One region of the Nocardioides sp. Leaf285 genome, then DNA from elsewhere that is predicted to be linked to it. Evidence: riboswitches for the same ligand, from Rfam matches in the RefSeq annotation. Region 1 holds a riboswitch; the other holds the start of a gene.

Evidence for each region. A riboswitch is a leader RNA that binds a small molecule or an ion and turns the genes downstream of it on or off. The one in region 1 is predicted to bind cobalamin.
Region 2: it holds a riboswitch for cobalamin, as region 1 does, so the genes downstream of both, ASF47_RS00900 (FecCD family ABC transporter permease) here and ASF47_RS09025 (magnesium chelatase subunit D family protein) in region 1, are expected to answer to the same signal.

What each region holds. Positions count from the first base shown of each region.
Region 1 covers NZ_LMNH01000003.1:115,479-122,645, forward strand. The annotation lists gene cobO (cob(I)yrinic acid a,c-diamide adenosyltransferase) at 1-157, opposite strand, end outside; gene ASF47_RS09025 (magnesium chelatase subunit D family protein) at 157-2,181, opposite strand; cobalamin riboswitch at 2,205-2,350, opposite strand; gene cbiE (precorrin-6y C5,15-methyltransferase (decarboxylating) subunit CbiE) at 2,378-3,709, shown strand; gene cobM (precorrin-4 C(11)-methyltransferase) at 3,706-4,476, shown strand; gene ASF47_RS09040 (precorrin-2 C(20)-methyltransferase) at 4,483-6,084, opposite strand; gene ASF47_RS09045 (precorrin-8X methylmutase) at 6,117-6,785, opposite strand; gene ASF47_RS09050 (nitrite reductase) at 6,782-7,167, opposite strand, start outside.
Region 2 covers NZ_LMNH01000001.1:167,199-174,365, reverse strand. The annotation lists gene ASF47_RS00920 (class I SAM-dependent methyltransferase) at 1-263, opposite strand, end outside; gene ASF47_RS00915 (helix-turn-helix domain-containing protein) at 365-949, shown strand; gene ASF47_RS00910 (ABC transporter substrate-binding protein) at 959-2,056, opposite strand; gene ASF47_RS00905 (ABC transporter ATP-binding protein) at 2,132-2,920, opposite strand; gene ASF47_RS00900 (FecCD family ABC transporter permease) at 2,917-3,930, opposite strand; cobalamin riboswitch at 4,065-4,244, opposite strand; gene ASF47_RS21605 (helix-turn-helix domain-containing protein) at 4,273-4,626, opposite strand; gene ASF47_RS00890 (acetylxylan esterase) at 4,657-5,649, opposite strand; gene ASF47_RS00885 (carbohydrate ABC transporter permease) at 5,719-6,543, opposite strand; gene ASF47_RS00880 (carbohydrate ABC transporter permease) at 6,540-7,167, opposite strand, start outside.

The sequences.
Region 1 (7,167 bases):
CCCAGCCCTGGTTCCAGGCCCGGATCGCGAGCCCGAAGGCCGCGGTCGACTTCCCCTTGCCGTCGCCGGTGTGCACCATCAGCAGCGGCTGGGTGCGCCGCTGGGCCGTGGTCAGGCCGTCGTCGGGCACGGCCAGCGGCTGCCCCTTCGGCGCCATCAGGCGACCCGCTCGCGCACGGTGGCGGCGAGGGCGCCGGCGCTGACCTCGGCCAGCGGCACGTGCTCGGCGCCCAGGTGGGCGGCCAGGACGCCCCCGAGGCCCAGGCGCATCGGCCCGCTCTCGCAGTCGACGACCAGGGCGGCCTGGCCGGCGGCGGCGAGCGCGGCGGCGGCGTGGCGGGAGCGGGCGACGGCGTCGGCCCCGGCGGTGGCGCGGCCGTCGGTCACCACGACGAGCAGGGAGCGGCGGCGCGGGTCGCGCAGCCGCTCGGTGGCCAGGGTCCGGGCGGCCTCCTCGAGGCCCTCGGCGAGCGGGGTGCGTCCGCCGCCGGGCAGCACCTCGAGCCGGGCGGCGGCCACGTCGACCGAGCGGGTGGGCGGCAGGGTCAGCTCGGCGCCGGCCCCGCGGAAGGTGACCAGCCCGACCTTGTCGCGGCGCCGGTAGGCGTCGAGCAGCAGGCTGAGGATCGCGGCCTTGACCTGCTCCATGCGGCGCCGCGCGGCCATGGAGCCGGAGGCGTCGACGCAGAAGAGCACGAGGTTGGACTCCTGGCCCTCCCGCACCGCCACGCGCAGGTCGTCGGCGTCGAGCAGCAGCCGTCCGCCGGCGCCCGGCGCGCGCCCGCGCAGCGCCTGGTGGGGCACGGCCGCGCGCACCGTCTCGGCGAGGTGGATCGCGCCGGTGCGGCCCGGCCGCGCGCCGACACGGCGCCCGGTGTCGGTCTCGGCGCGGCTGCGGCGTCCGCTCTCCCCGCGGCCGGCGCCGCGCACCGTGAACAGCCGCGCCCGGTACGTCGCGCCCGCCGCCACCGTCGTGCCCGCCCCCGCGGGGGACGGGGTCGGCTGCGGGGTCGGCTGCGGGGTCGGCTCCTCGGTCGCCTCCGCGGTCGGGTCGGGGCGGCCGGGGGCGTCGTCGTCCCCGGGCGCCGACTCGGGCTGCCCAGGCTGCTCGGGCTGCCCGGGCTGCTCGCCCGGTCCTCGGTCCGGCCCGTCCTCGGGTCCCTCACCCGGCCCGTCGGGGTCGTCCTCAGGCCCCTCGTCGGGCTCGGGGCCGAGCACGTCGTCGAGGAGGTCCTCGTCGAGGCCGGGGGCGTCGAAGGGGTTGCGGCGACGGCGGTGGGGGAGGGCGAGCCGGGCGGCGGCGCGCACGTCCTCGACGGTGACGCGGGTCCGGCCGTGCCAGGCGGCGTGGGCCACCGCGGTGCGGGCGGTGACGAGGTCGGCGCGCAGGCCGTCGACCTCGAAGGCCGCGCAGAGCTCGGCGACCTTGAGCAGCACGTCGTCGTCGAGCACGACGTCGGGCAGCAGGGCCTGGGCGGCCGCGACGCGGCGGGTGAGGTCGGACTCGGCGGCGGCCCACCGCCGCGCGAAGGCCTCGGGGTCGGCGTCGTGGGCCATCCGGCGTCGCACGACCTCGACGCGCAGCGCCGGGTCGCGGGGGGCGGCCACCTCCACGGTGAGCCCGAAGCGGTCGAGCAGCTGCGGGCGCAGCTCGCCCTCCTCGGGGTTCATGGTGCCCACGAGCACGAAACGGGCGGCGTGGGTCACCGAGACCCCGTCGCGCTCCACGGTGGCGCGGCCCGTGGCGGCGGCGTCGAGCAGCACGTCGACGAGGTGGTCGTGGAGCAGGTTGACCTCGTCGACGTAGAGGATGCCGCGGTGGGCGCGGGCGAGCAGGCCCGGCTCGTACTCCGCGGCGCCGTGCGCGAGGGCCTTCTCCAGGTGCAGCGAGCCGAGCACGCGGTCCTCGGTGGCGCCGACCGGCAGCTCGACGAGCCTTACCGGCCGCTGCTCGGTCGGGGCGTCGGGCCGCTCGGCGGGGTCGGTGGAGAAGGCGTCGCCCGCGACCACCTCGATCGGCGGCAGCACGCCGACGAGACCGCGCACGATCGTGGACTTGGCCGTGCCCTTCTCGCCGCGCACGAGGACGCCGCCGATCTCGGGCGAGATCGCGCTCAGCACGAGCGCGAGCGACATGTCGGCGGAGCCGACGACGGCAGAGAAGGGGTAGTGCTGTGGCATGAGAGGCTCCCGCTCGTCCGCCATCGGAAAGGAACCCCGAGGCCGGTCTTCGGACTTCCCGGGTCGACGCTCGCGCATCGCCCGGGTCACCGCAGCGGGCCTGTGCCGGACTCTCACCGGCTTCCCAGATTCTCCCGTCGGTCTCGCGACCTCGGGGCACCTCGGAGCTGTGGCGGTCACGATAGCGTCACGCAGCGTGCCCCCCGACCTGTCCCCCCTCGACGGCCCCCCGCACGCCTCCGAGCGGGGAGCGGCACCGCGGCGCGTCGACATCGTCGGCATCGGCGCCGACGGCTGGTCCTCGCTCGCCGAGGCCTCCCGCGCGCTGGTGGGCGAGGCGTCCGTGGTGCTCGGCAGCGCCCGGCAGCTGGCCCTCCTGCCCGTCGTCGAGGGCCAGCGCCGCCGGCCGTGGGGCCGGCCCTTCGGCGACTCCCTGCTCCGCACCCTGGCCGCCCACGCCGACGACGAGGTCGTGGTGCTCGCCTCCGGCGACCCCACCGTCTCCGGCATCGCCTCCACCCTGCGCGCCCTGGTGCCGCGCGAGCGGCTCGTCGTGCACCCGGCGGTGTCCTCGCTGGCGCTGGCCCGGGCCCGGATGCAGTGGTCCGCCGAGGAGTGCGAGGCGCTCACCCTGGTCGGGCGCGACACCGACCGGCTGCGCCGCCACCTCGCGCCCGGTGTACGCCTGCTCCTGCTGACCTCCGACGCCGGCACCCCCGCGACCGTGGCGGCCCTGCTCCTCGAGGAGGGGTACGCCGCGAGCGCCCTCACCGTGCTCGGCGACCTCGGCGCGGCCCACGAGTCGCGCCTGGAGGCCACCGCCGGCGGCTGGGCCGACGTCGCCGCCGCCGACGTGCCCGCCCTGCACGTGCTCGCCCTCGAGGTGCGCCCCACCGGCGGCGACGTGACGCCGACGGGCTCGTGGACCACCGGACTGCCCGACGACGCCTTCGAGCACGACGGCCAGCTGACCAAGCGCGACCTGCGCGCGAGCGCCCTGTCCCGTCTGGCCCCCCGGCCCCACGAGGTGCTCTGGGACGTCGGCGCCGGCGCCGGCTCGATCGGCATCGAGTGGCTGCGCGCCCACCCCTCGCTCCAGGCCTGGGCCTTCGAGGCCGACCCCGGGCGTGCCGAGCGGGTGCGGCGCAACGCCCGCCGTCTCGGCGTGCCCCACCTGCAGGTGCGCGAGGGCCGGGCGCCCGCGGTGCTGGAGCGGCAGCCCAGCCCGCACGCCGTCTTCGTCGGCGGCGGCGCCACCGCGCCGGGCCTGCTCGAGCACTGCCGCGCCGCGCTGCGACCCGGCGGCCGGCTCGTGGTGCACGGCGTCACGCTCGAGACCGAGCAGCTGCTCGCCGCCGCCTACGCCGCGCACGGCGGCGAGCTGACCCGCCACGGCGTCGAGACCGCCGCCCCGATCGGCACCTTCACCGGCTGGACCCCCGCCCGCGCCGTCACCCAGTGGGCCTGGACCGCCCCGCCCGACCACCCGACCCGCTGGCCGGGCGACCCCGACTGGAGCACCCCGTGAGCCCCGAGACCCCGCCGACGACCGTCCGCTTCGTCGGGGCCGGCCCCGGCGCCGCCGACCTGCTGACCCTGCGCGCGGCGCGCATGCTGGCCGAGGCCGACGTGGTGCTCTACCCCGGCACCTACCTCGACGCCGAGGTGCTCGGCCACTGCCGCCCGCAGGCCCGCCTGGTCGACACCCAAGGCCTCGACCTCGACGCGATGGTCGAGGTGATGCGCGCCGCCCACGAGGCGGGGGCGCAGGTCGTGCGGCTCACCAGCGGCGACCCGTCGCTCTACTCCGCCCTCGCCGAGCAGACCCGCCGGCTCGACGCCGCCGGCGTCACCTGGGACGTCACCCCCGGCGTGCCCTCCTACGCCGCCGCGGCGGCCCTGGTCGGCCGCGAGCTCACCGTGCCGCTCGTGGCGCAGTCGGTCGTGCTCACCCGCGTGCAGGCCCGCTCCACCGCGATGCCGGAGGGGGAGTCGCTGGCCGCCTACGCCGCCACCGGCGCCACCCTGGCGCTGCACCTGGCCGTCACCCGCACGCGCGAGACCATGGCCGAGCTCGCCGGCCACTACGGCGCCGACTGCCCCGTGGCCGTCGTCTTCCGGGCCAGCCAGCCCGGCGAGCTCGTCCTGCGCGGCACCGTCGCCGACATCGCCGAGCAGGTGGAGGCGGCCGGGCTGCGCCAGGCCGCGGTCATCCTCGTCGGCCGCGCCCTGGCCCGCGACACCGACGCCTCGGGGGAGTCGTGGCTCTACTCCGTCACCCGACCCCGCTCCTGAGCCGACTCAGCCCTCGGCCCGGTCCGGCACCGAGCGGGAGGTCCACACCCGACCCGACGGGGTGACCCGGGTCTGGGCGCAGCCCACGATCAGCAGGCACTTCATGTCGATCGAGGCGGCGTCGAGGTCGGCCAGGGTCGTGACGTGCAGCGACTCCTCGGCGCGGCCCACGTCGCGCCCCACGACGACCACGGTGTCGGCGGGCAGCACCTCCAGCAGCGTCTTCTGGGCCCGCACCACCTGCTCGGTGCGCGAGCGTGACGCGGGGTTGTAGACCGCGAGCACCAGGTCGGCCTCGGCCACGGCGCGCAGCCGCCGCTCCACCACGGCCCAGGGCTTGAGCCGGTCCGACAGGCTCATCACCGCGAAGTCGCCGCCGATCGGCGCTCCCGCCCGCGCGGCCACGGCCTGCACGGCGCTGACCCCGGGCAGCACCCGCACCGGCACACCGGCCAGGTCCTCGCGCCCCTCGGCGCCCGCGGCCTCCGCGGCCTCGTGCACCGCGGTGGCCATGCCGAAGACCCCGGCGTCGCCGCCGGAGACCACCGCGACCCGCTCGCCGCGCGCGGCCAGCTCGAGGGCCAGGCGGGCCCGGTCGATCTCGACGCTGTTGCCCGACGCGTGGCGGGTCAGCCCGGCGCGCTGCGGCACGCGGTCGACGTACGGCGCGTAGCCCACCACGTGGTCGACCTCGGCCAGCGCCGCGCTCACCTCGGCGGTCAGCCACCGGTCGGGCCCGGGCCCCAGCCCCACCACCAGCAGCTCCGCGGCCTCGGTGGCCGCCGGGACCCGCGCTGCGGCCGGCACGTCCGGCAGCTCGGTGTCGCGGGTGCGGCGTCCGTGGCGGCTGTCGCCGGCCACGACGACCAGCGAGAAGTACGGCACCGTCGCGGGATCGACGTCGGCCACCGGCAGCCAGCGCTGCGCGGGCATCGAGGCGCGCTCGACGTAGACCGCGTGCTCCAGGCGCCCGGCCGCCGCCAGCGCGCGGCGCACGGCGGGGAAGGTGCGGCCCAGCTTCATGATGATCGCGCCGTCGGTGTCGGCCAGGCGACGCGCGAGCTCGGGCTCGGGCAGCGTGCCGGGCAGCACCGTGAGCACGTCGGTCTGGCGCACCAGCGGCGAGGCCACCGCCGCGGCGGCCGCGGCGAAGGCGGGCACCCCCGGCACGACCTCGGTCTCGAAGCGCTCGGCCAGCCGGTCGTGCATGTACATGTAGGACCCGTAGAACAGCGGGTCGCCCTCGGAGAGCAGCACGACGTCGCGACCGGCCTCGAGGTGGGCGGCCAGGCGCTGCGCCGACTCCTCGTAGAACACCGCGAGCGCGCCGGTGTAGCCGCCCGGGTGCTCGGTGGCGCCGGTGGTCACGGGGTAGACCAGCGCCTCCTCGACGACGCCGGGCCGCAGCAGGCCCGCCGCCGTACGCCGTGCGTTCGACTCCTTGCCGGGCCCGGCGTGGTAGGCCACGACGTCGGCGTCGCCGATGAGGCGCGCGGCCTTCACCGTGAGCAGCTCGGGGTCGCCGGGCCCGACGCCGACACCGTGGAAGCGGCCGGTCGCTGGGCTGGTCGCTGGGCTGGTCGCTGGGCTGGTCGCTGGGCTGGTCACTGGGCTGGTCACTGGGCTGGTCACTGGGCTGGTCACTCCGCCTCCTGGGCCAGGGCGTTGACGGCGGCCGAGGCCATCGCCGAGCCGCCGCGGCGACCCCGCACGGTCGCGAAGGGCACGTCGATCCCGTGGTCGGCGGCCAGCGAGGCCAGCGCCTGCTTCGACTCCGCGGCGCCGATGAAGCCCACCGGGCAGCCCACGACCGCAGCCGGTCGCGGGGCGCCGTCGATGAGCATCTCCATCAGGTGGAAGAGCGCGGTGGGGGCGTTGCCGATCGCGACGACCGCGCCCTCGAGGTGGGGCTCCCACAGCGACACCGCGGCCGCGCTGCGGGTGGTGCCCCAGTCGTGGGCCAGGGCGGGCACCCGCTCGTCGGTGAGGAAGCAGCGGACCTCGTTGGCGGCCGGCAGCCGGCCCGCCGTGATGCCCATGGCCACCATGCGGGCGTCGGTGAGGATCGGGGCGCCGGCGGCCAGCGCCTCGCGCCCGGCGCGGCCGAGGTCGGGGTGGAGCACGAGGTCGGCGGCCAGGTCGACCTGGCCGCTGGCGTGGATCATCCGCACCGCGACCTTCTCGGCCTCCTCGGGCACGCCCGACAGGTCGGCCTCGCGTCGGATGGTGGCGAAGGAGTCGAGGTAGATCTCCGGGCCGAGGGCGACGTAGGGGTAGTGGCGGCCGGGCCGGCGCAGCAGCGTGGTCATCGCGCGGTCTCCTGGGTCGGGGCGGGGGCGAGGTCGGGCACGAGCACGCCGCGCCACGGGGTGACCACGAGCTCGGTGCCCGTGCGGCACAGCGCGCGGGCCAGGGCGGGGTCGAGGCGGCCCTCGGGGGCGAGCACGTGGGTGCCGCCCGGCACGCGGCCGGCCGGCAGGGGGTCGGCGGTGACCAGCGCGGCCGGGTCGGGGTCGGTCGGGCGCGCGAGGGGGTGGGCGAGCGGCACGCCGAGACCGGCCAGCTCGTCGACGTGCCAGGGGGCGTCGGGTCCCCCGCCGCGCAGGCGCAGGAAGTCGCGGGCGAGGTCGAGCACGGCCTGCGGTGCCCGGGGCAGGTCGACCACCGCGCCCCAGCCCCGGGCGCCGACGC
Region 2 (7,167 bases), on a different contig from region 1:
TCGGCGACCCCGGCCGCGGCGGCCCGCTCGGCGGCCCGGGCGAGCGCGTCGGCGGCGATGTCGGCGCCGGTCACCCGCCAGCCGGCGCCGGCCAGCCACACCGCCTCCACCCCGGCGCCGCAGCCGGCCTCGAGCGCCGTGCCGGGCTCGAGGTCGCGGGTCCCGGCCACGAGGTGGGGGTGGGGCCCACCGGCGGCCATGGCCAGGGCGCGGTCGCCGCGCCAGACGCCCTCCCAGTAGTCCTTGTCGAACGCGTGCGTCACGGGTCTCCCTCCGTGGCCGCCACCGCGGCGGCCGTGGCTCCCGACGATGACGGTCCGGACCACGCCTGGCAATCTCTGTTGCCGAACGGCAAACTGGCCCGGTGACCCATCCCCGGGAGCAGGCCGACCGCACCCTCGACGCCGTGGGCCCGCGGCTGCGTGCCCTGCGCCAGCACCGCGGCCTCACGCTCGGTGAGCTCGCCGACGAGACCGGCGTCTCCACCAGCACGCTGTCGCGGCTCGAGTCGGGGCTGCGCCGCCCCACCCTCGAGCAGCTGCTGCCCCTGGCCCGCGCCCACGGGGTCACCCTCGACGAGCTCGTCGACGCCCCGGCCACCGGAGACCCCCGGGTGCACCTGCGCCCGGTGGCGACCGGTGACGGCGGCAGCGTGATCGCACTGACCCGACGCCCGGGAGGCATCCAGGCCTACAAGTTCGTCCTGCCCACCGGGCGCGACGACGCGCGCCCCACCCTGCGCACCCACGAGGGCCACGACTGGGCCTACGTGCTCGACGGCACGCTGCGCCTCGTGCTCGGCGAGCACGACCTGCGCCTGGGCCCCGGCGAGGCCGTGGAGTTCGACACCCGCACGCCGCACTGGTTCGGGGCGACCTCGGCCGGCCCGGTGGAGTTCCTCAGCCTCATCGGGCGCCAGGGCCAGCGCGCCCACCTGCGCGCGCCCTGAGCCGGGGACTCAGGGCCGCAGGTCGTGGGCGGGCTCGAGGCCGGAGTCGGGCAGCAGGTCGACCTCCTCCAGGGCGGCGCGCAGCTGCTCGGCGGCGTCGATGTTCAGCGGGCTGCTGACCCAGGCGGCGTAGGGCAGGTCGAGGAAGCGCTCCTCGCGCACCGCGGGCAGGTCGCGGGTCGCGGGGTTGGCCCGCAGCACGGCGACCTTCTGCTCGAAGCTCTGGCCGGGGTAGTCGACGAAGGCGATGTAGTCGGGCCGGGCGGCCGCCACCCGCTCCCAGGAGACGGTGGTCCAGGTGTCGGCGACGTCCTCGGTGGCGTTGCGGGCACCGGCCGCGTCGATGACGCCCTGCGGCCCGCCGTAGGAGCCGCTGGTGAAGGGCGAGGCGGTGCCGCTGTCGAAGAGGAACACGGTGGGCGTCTCCGCGGCCCGCGGCGCCTGCCGCAGCCGGGCCAGGCGCTCCTCGACGTCGGCGACCCGGGCGGCCGCGTCGTCCTCGTGCCCGGTGAGGCGGCCCAGCGCGGTCAGGTCGGTGCTCAGCGCGGTCCAGGGGTCGACGACGCCGCGGCTCTCGCCGTCGCCCTGGCGGCACGACTCGGTGAGGGTCCACGCCGCGATGCCGCGCTCGGCCAGCCCGTCGGGGGTCAGACCGGCGTCCTCGTCCCACCCGTAGCTCCAGCCGGCGACCATGAGGTCGGGGCGCTGGAGCAGGACGTTCTCGACCGTGGGGCGGTCCTCGCTGGCCACCGGGAGGTCGGCCACGACGTCCTCGCCGTAGACCCGGGCCAGGGCCTCGGCGTCGTCCTGGAGCCCGCTGATGCCGGCGACGGCGTCGGCCGCGCCCACGGCGAGCACCATCGCGATCATGCCGCCGTCGTAGACGTAGAGGCGCTCGGCCGGGTCGGGGTAGGCGCGCTCCTCCCCGCAGTTCTCGAGCACGAGCGAGGCGCCGGTCGCGCCCGGCGAGCCCGCCGCCGGGCCGGTCGCGGGGCCGGCACCGCACGACGTCGTCAGGGCCAGGACCGCCACGGCGGCGAGCGCGGAGACGGGGCGGACGGCGAGGAGACGGACCGGGAGGGGACGGACGGGGAGGGGACGGTGCACGGAGGACCTGCCTTCGGGAGGGAGGAGCGACGGGAGGGCGGCGGGAGGGCGGTGGGCCGACGCGGCGGAGCCGGGTCAGCGCAGGTGGCGGCCGGGGCCGACGACGAGGTGGTGGCGACCCCGCGGGTCGCTGAGGTGGGCGGCGTCGACGCCGAAGACCCGGGCGACGACGTCGGGGGTGAGCACGTCGTGCGGTGCACCCGCGGCGTGGACCCGGCCCTCGTGGAGCACGACCACCTGGTCGGCGTGGGCCGCGGCGAGCGCGAGGTCGTGCAGCGCGGTCAGCACGGTGCGCCCGGAGGCGCGCAGCAGCGCGAGCAGCGCCACCTGGTGGCTCACGTCGAGGTGGTTGGTCGGCTCGTCGAGCACGAGCAGCTCGCAGTCCTGCACCAGGCCGCGGGCCAGGCAGACCCGCCGCCGCTCGCCGCCCGAGAGCTGGGCGCAGGGCCGGTCGAGGGCGGCGTCGAGCCCGACCTCGGCGAGGGCGGCGCGGGCGTGGGGCCGGTCGCCGTCGCCGCGCGCCCACGGCCGGTGGTGGGGCAGGCGCCCCAGCGCCACGAACTCCCCCGCGGTCATGTCGGCCGGCGGGCTCTCCTCCTGCGCCACGAACGCCACGACCTGCGCCCGGCGGCGCGCCGGCAGGTCGTGGACCTCGCGGTCGCCGACCAGCACCGCCCCGGTCTCGGGGCGCGTCAGGCCCGCCAGCGTGCGCAGCAGCGTCGTCTTCCCCGAGCCGTTGACGCCGAGCACGGCGGTGGTGCTGCCGGGTGCCAGGTCGAGGTCGACACCGCGCAGCACGACGCGCCCGCCGACCGCGCACGACAGCGCCCGGGCCGTCAGGGCCGGTGCGGGCCGGCCGCTCACGCCCCGCCCCCGAAGTGGTAGCGCCGGCGCCCGAGCAGCAGCAGGAAGACCGGCGCGCCCACGAGGCCGGTGACCACGCTCAGCGGGATCTCCTGCGGGCTCACGACGGTGCGGGCGACCACGTCGACCCACACCAGGAAGACCGCGCCACCGAGCGCGGCCACCGGGAGCATCGCCCGGTGGCCGCCGCCGACGACCAGGCGCGCCAGGTGGGGCACGACGAGGCCGACGAAGCCGATGCCCCCCGAGACCGCCACCAGCACCCCGACGAGGGCGGAGGTGAGGACGAAGAGCGCGACCCGCAGCGCGGCGACCGGCACGCCGACCGCGGCGGCGGTGTCGTCGCCGGTGGCCAGCGCGTCGAGCCAGCCGTGCACGCCGACGACGAGCACCGCCGCCACCAGCACCGCCGCCGCGGGCGCCACCAGCTGCGCCCACGTCGCGCCCGCGAGCGAGCCGAGCAGCCAGAAGAGCACCGACTCGGTCGCGCGGGGCTCCTCGCCGAGGAAGACCATGAGGCTGGAGACCGACGAGAAGGCCGACGACATCACCACCCCGGTCAGCACCAGCCGCAGCGGGGTCAGGCCGCCCTGGGCCAGCGAGACCCCGAAGACGAGCACCGCCGCGCCGAGCGCCCCGAGCAGGGCGCCCACCGACAGCGCCCACGCCCCGAGCGCGGCGAGCGCACCGAATGCGATGACCGCCGTCGCCCCGACGCCGGCACCCGCCGAGACCCCGAGCAGGTAGGGGTCGGCCAGCGGGTTGCGCACCAGGGTCTGCATCGCCGTGCCGGCCAGCGCGAGCCCGGCGCCGACCACCGCCGCCATCAGCACGCGCGGGGCGCGCAGCTCCCAGACGATGACGTCGAGCACCGGGTCGGGGCCCGGGCGCCCGTGCAGCACGCGCTCGCGCACCACGTCGACGACCCCGCCCACCGGCAGCCGCTCCGAGCCCAGCGCGAGGGCCACCACGAGCGAGACGGCCAGGGCCGCCAGCAGGCCCAGGTGCAGCGCGAGCCGCGGGCCGCGTCGTACGCCGGGCGGGGGCGGGTCGGCGGCGCGCGCGGGCGCGGTCGGCGGGGCGGGACGGGTCACGGCCACAGCGGGGTCTCGCATCTGTCGGGGACCCGAGTCGCGCGGGCCGGCATCGGTCAGGCGAGCCAGCCGGTCTTCGGACTCGAGTTCGTCCCGGTGGGACACCTTCCCAGGCCACGGGCCCAGTGGTGCGTCGTCCCACCAGTCACTCTCACCGCTGCGCGTCAGCTCCGGATTCTCACCGGATTCCCGCACATCGTCAGATGTGTTCTGGCTCGCGGCGAAGTTAGCACGCCGTGGTCGCCCCCGGCGCCGCGCTCACCGGGCCCGGGCGGTCGAGGCCGCGGCGGTGCAGACGGTGTAGCCGAGCTCCCGCGCGGCCGCCTCGACCCGCGCGCGGGTGGAGGCGCTGACCCGGGGCGAGCCGGCGAGGGCGCGCGAGACGGTGGCGGGCGAGACCCCCGCGCGGGCCGCGACGTCGGCCATCGTGGCCGCCCCGGGGCCGGAGCCGCGGCCCGCTCCGTGCGCCAGGTCGGCGGCCGGGGCGAAGCGCTCGTAGCCCACCTGTCGGGCGACGGCGCGCACGTGGTCGCGGGTCGCGGCGCCGACGCCCGGGGCGTCGTTGAGCGCCCGGGAGACCGAGGCCACCGAGACCCGCGCCTCCCGGGCCACGTCGGCCACGGTGACCCGCGCGGGCACGGCTCAGGCCCGGCCGGGGGTGGGGCCGCCGAGGAGCTTGGCCAGCCACTCCAGCTGGGCCGCCTCCTGGTGGAACTGCCCGCCCTCGTGGTCGTTCCACGGGTAGACGACCAGCTCGCTGGGGCCGCCGTAGGTGTTGCGGGCCGCGTGCACGGTGGAGGGCGGGCAGACGGTGTCCATCAGCGCCACCGACATCAGCGCGGGCGCGCTCGCGCGGCGCCCCAGCACCGCCGCGTCGAAGTGGGCGAGCGTGGCGAAGGCGCGGTCGGCGGCGTCGCGGTGGGAGGCGAGGAACGCCGCCACCTCGAGGTAGGGGCCGGTCGAGGCGATGGCCACCCCGCGCGGCATGTCGCACAGGAAGGGCACGTCGGCGAGCACGCCGGCCAGCCCGTCGTGCAGGCCCGAGACGGCCAGCGCGATGCCGCCGCCCTGGCTGACGCCGGCGACGACGACCCGGTCGCGGTCGACGCCCGGCAGCGCGACGCCGGCGTCGACCGCCAGCACCGCGTCGGTGAAGAGCCGGCGGTAGTAGTGCCGGGCCGGGTCCTCCAGGCCCCGCGTCATGAAGCCCCCGAGGTACGACGGTCCGTGCCCGTGGGGGTCGGGGGTGTCGCCGACCCAGCCGCCGCCGGAGCCCTGGCCGCGGCTGTCGACGTCGAGGGTGGCGTAGCCCGCCAGCGTCCAGTGCGGCACCTGGTGGGGCAGGCCGCGGCCGCCGGTGTAGCCCTGGTAGCGGATGACCAGCGGGAGGTCGCCGCCCACCCCGGCGGGGCGGCGGTACCACGCCCGCACGGGCTCGCCGTCGTAGCCGCTGAGGGTCACGTCGCTCACCTCGACCAGGGGCAGGCGGGCGTCGACGGGCTCCACCCGGGGAGCGCGGGCACGCGCTCGGGAGGCCTGGAGGGTCTCCTCCCAGAAGGCGGCGAGGCCGGTGGGCTCGGTGACGCTGCCGCGGTAGGCGGCGAGCTCGGCGGCGGGAAGGTCGTACTGGGGCACGGTGGTCCTCGAGGGGTCGGGAACGGGCGCGGACGGGCGTGGACGGGAGGGGCGCGCAGCGGCGGGCGGTCAGCCCTTGACGGCGCCCTGGAGCAGCGCGCGGGAGAACTGGCGCTGGAAGAGCACGAAGACCGCGACGGTGGGCGCCAGGATGAGCAGGGAGCCGGCGGAGAGCAGCACGATGTCGGTGCCGTACTGGCCCTGGAAGGCGCCGAGCGCGCCGGCCATCGTGCGCTTGCTGGGGTCGCTGACCAGGACGATGGCGAGGATGAACTGGTTCCAGGTCCACAGGAAGAGCAGGATCGCCAGCGACGACAGGGCCGGCACGGCCAGCGGCAGGTGGATGTGGCGGAAGGTGCGCCAGGCCCCGGCGCCGTCGACGTAGGCCGCCTCGGAGAGCTCGACCGGCACGGTGAGGAAGTGCGCCCGCATCCAGAAGACCGCGAAGGGCATGTAGAGCGCGATGAGCGGCAGCACGAGCGCGGCGCGGGTGTTGAGCAGCCCGAGCGCCTCGATCTGGTAGTAGAGCGGCGTGATGAGCGACTCGAACGGGATGGTGAGCCCGAGCACGAAGAGCAGGAAGATCCACGACGCGCCGGGCACCTTGAGCGAGGCCAGCCCGTAGCCGGCCAGGCTGGCAAGCACCAGCGCAGCGGGCACGACGCCGGCCACGATGAGCATGCTCGAGACCAGCAGCGGGGTGAGGTCGGCGACGCGGTAGGCGTCGACGAAGTTGTGCCACTGCGGGTCGGCGGGCCAGCTGAGCCCGGTGGGGATGCTGCCCTGCGGCTGGAGCGCGGTGAGCAACAGGCTGGCGAAGGGCACGAGGGTCAGCACCATGAAGACGACGAGGAGGCCCCGTCCGGCGAGGTCGGCGCGGCGGGTCGCGGTCACTGGTCGGCCCTCTGGGTCAGTCGCTGGACGGGGACGATCGTGACGAGCACCAGCACCATGAGCACGACGGCCATGGCCGAGGCCCGCCCGATCTCGCGCTCGGTGAAGGCGAGGCGGTAGATCTCCACCCCGGGCACCATCGTGGAGCGGCCGGGACCGCCCTGGGTCGAGATGTAGATGATGTCGAAGCTGGCCAGCGCCGCGATCATCGTGACCGTGACGCAGACGCCCAGCTCGCGGCGCAGACCGGGCAGGGTGACGTGGCGCAGCTCGCTGAGCCGCCCGGCCCCGTCGATGCGGGCCGCCTCGTACAGCGAGGGGTCGATCTTGCTGATGCCGGTGAGCAGCAGCAGGGTGCACAGGCCGAGCATCACCCAGGAGCCGATGAGCCCCACCGCGGGCAGCGCGGTCTCGAAGTCGGCCAGCCAGGGCCGGGCGACGTCGCCGAGCCCGATCGCGCGCAGCACCTCGTTGGCGATGCCGTCGCTGGAGTAGACCCAGTCCCACACGATGCCGGCGGCCACCAGCGGGATGACCTGCGGGATGAAGAGCACGGTGCGCGAGACGGTCGCGAAGGGACCCGGTCGCAGCCCGTGCATCAGCGAGGCGGCGACCAGGCCGAGC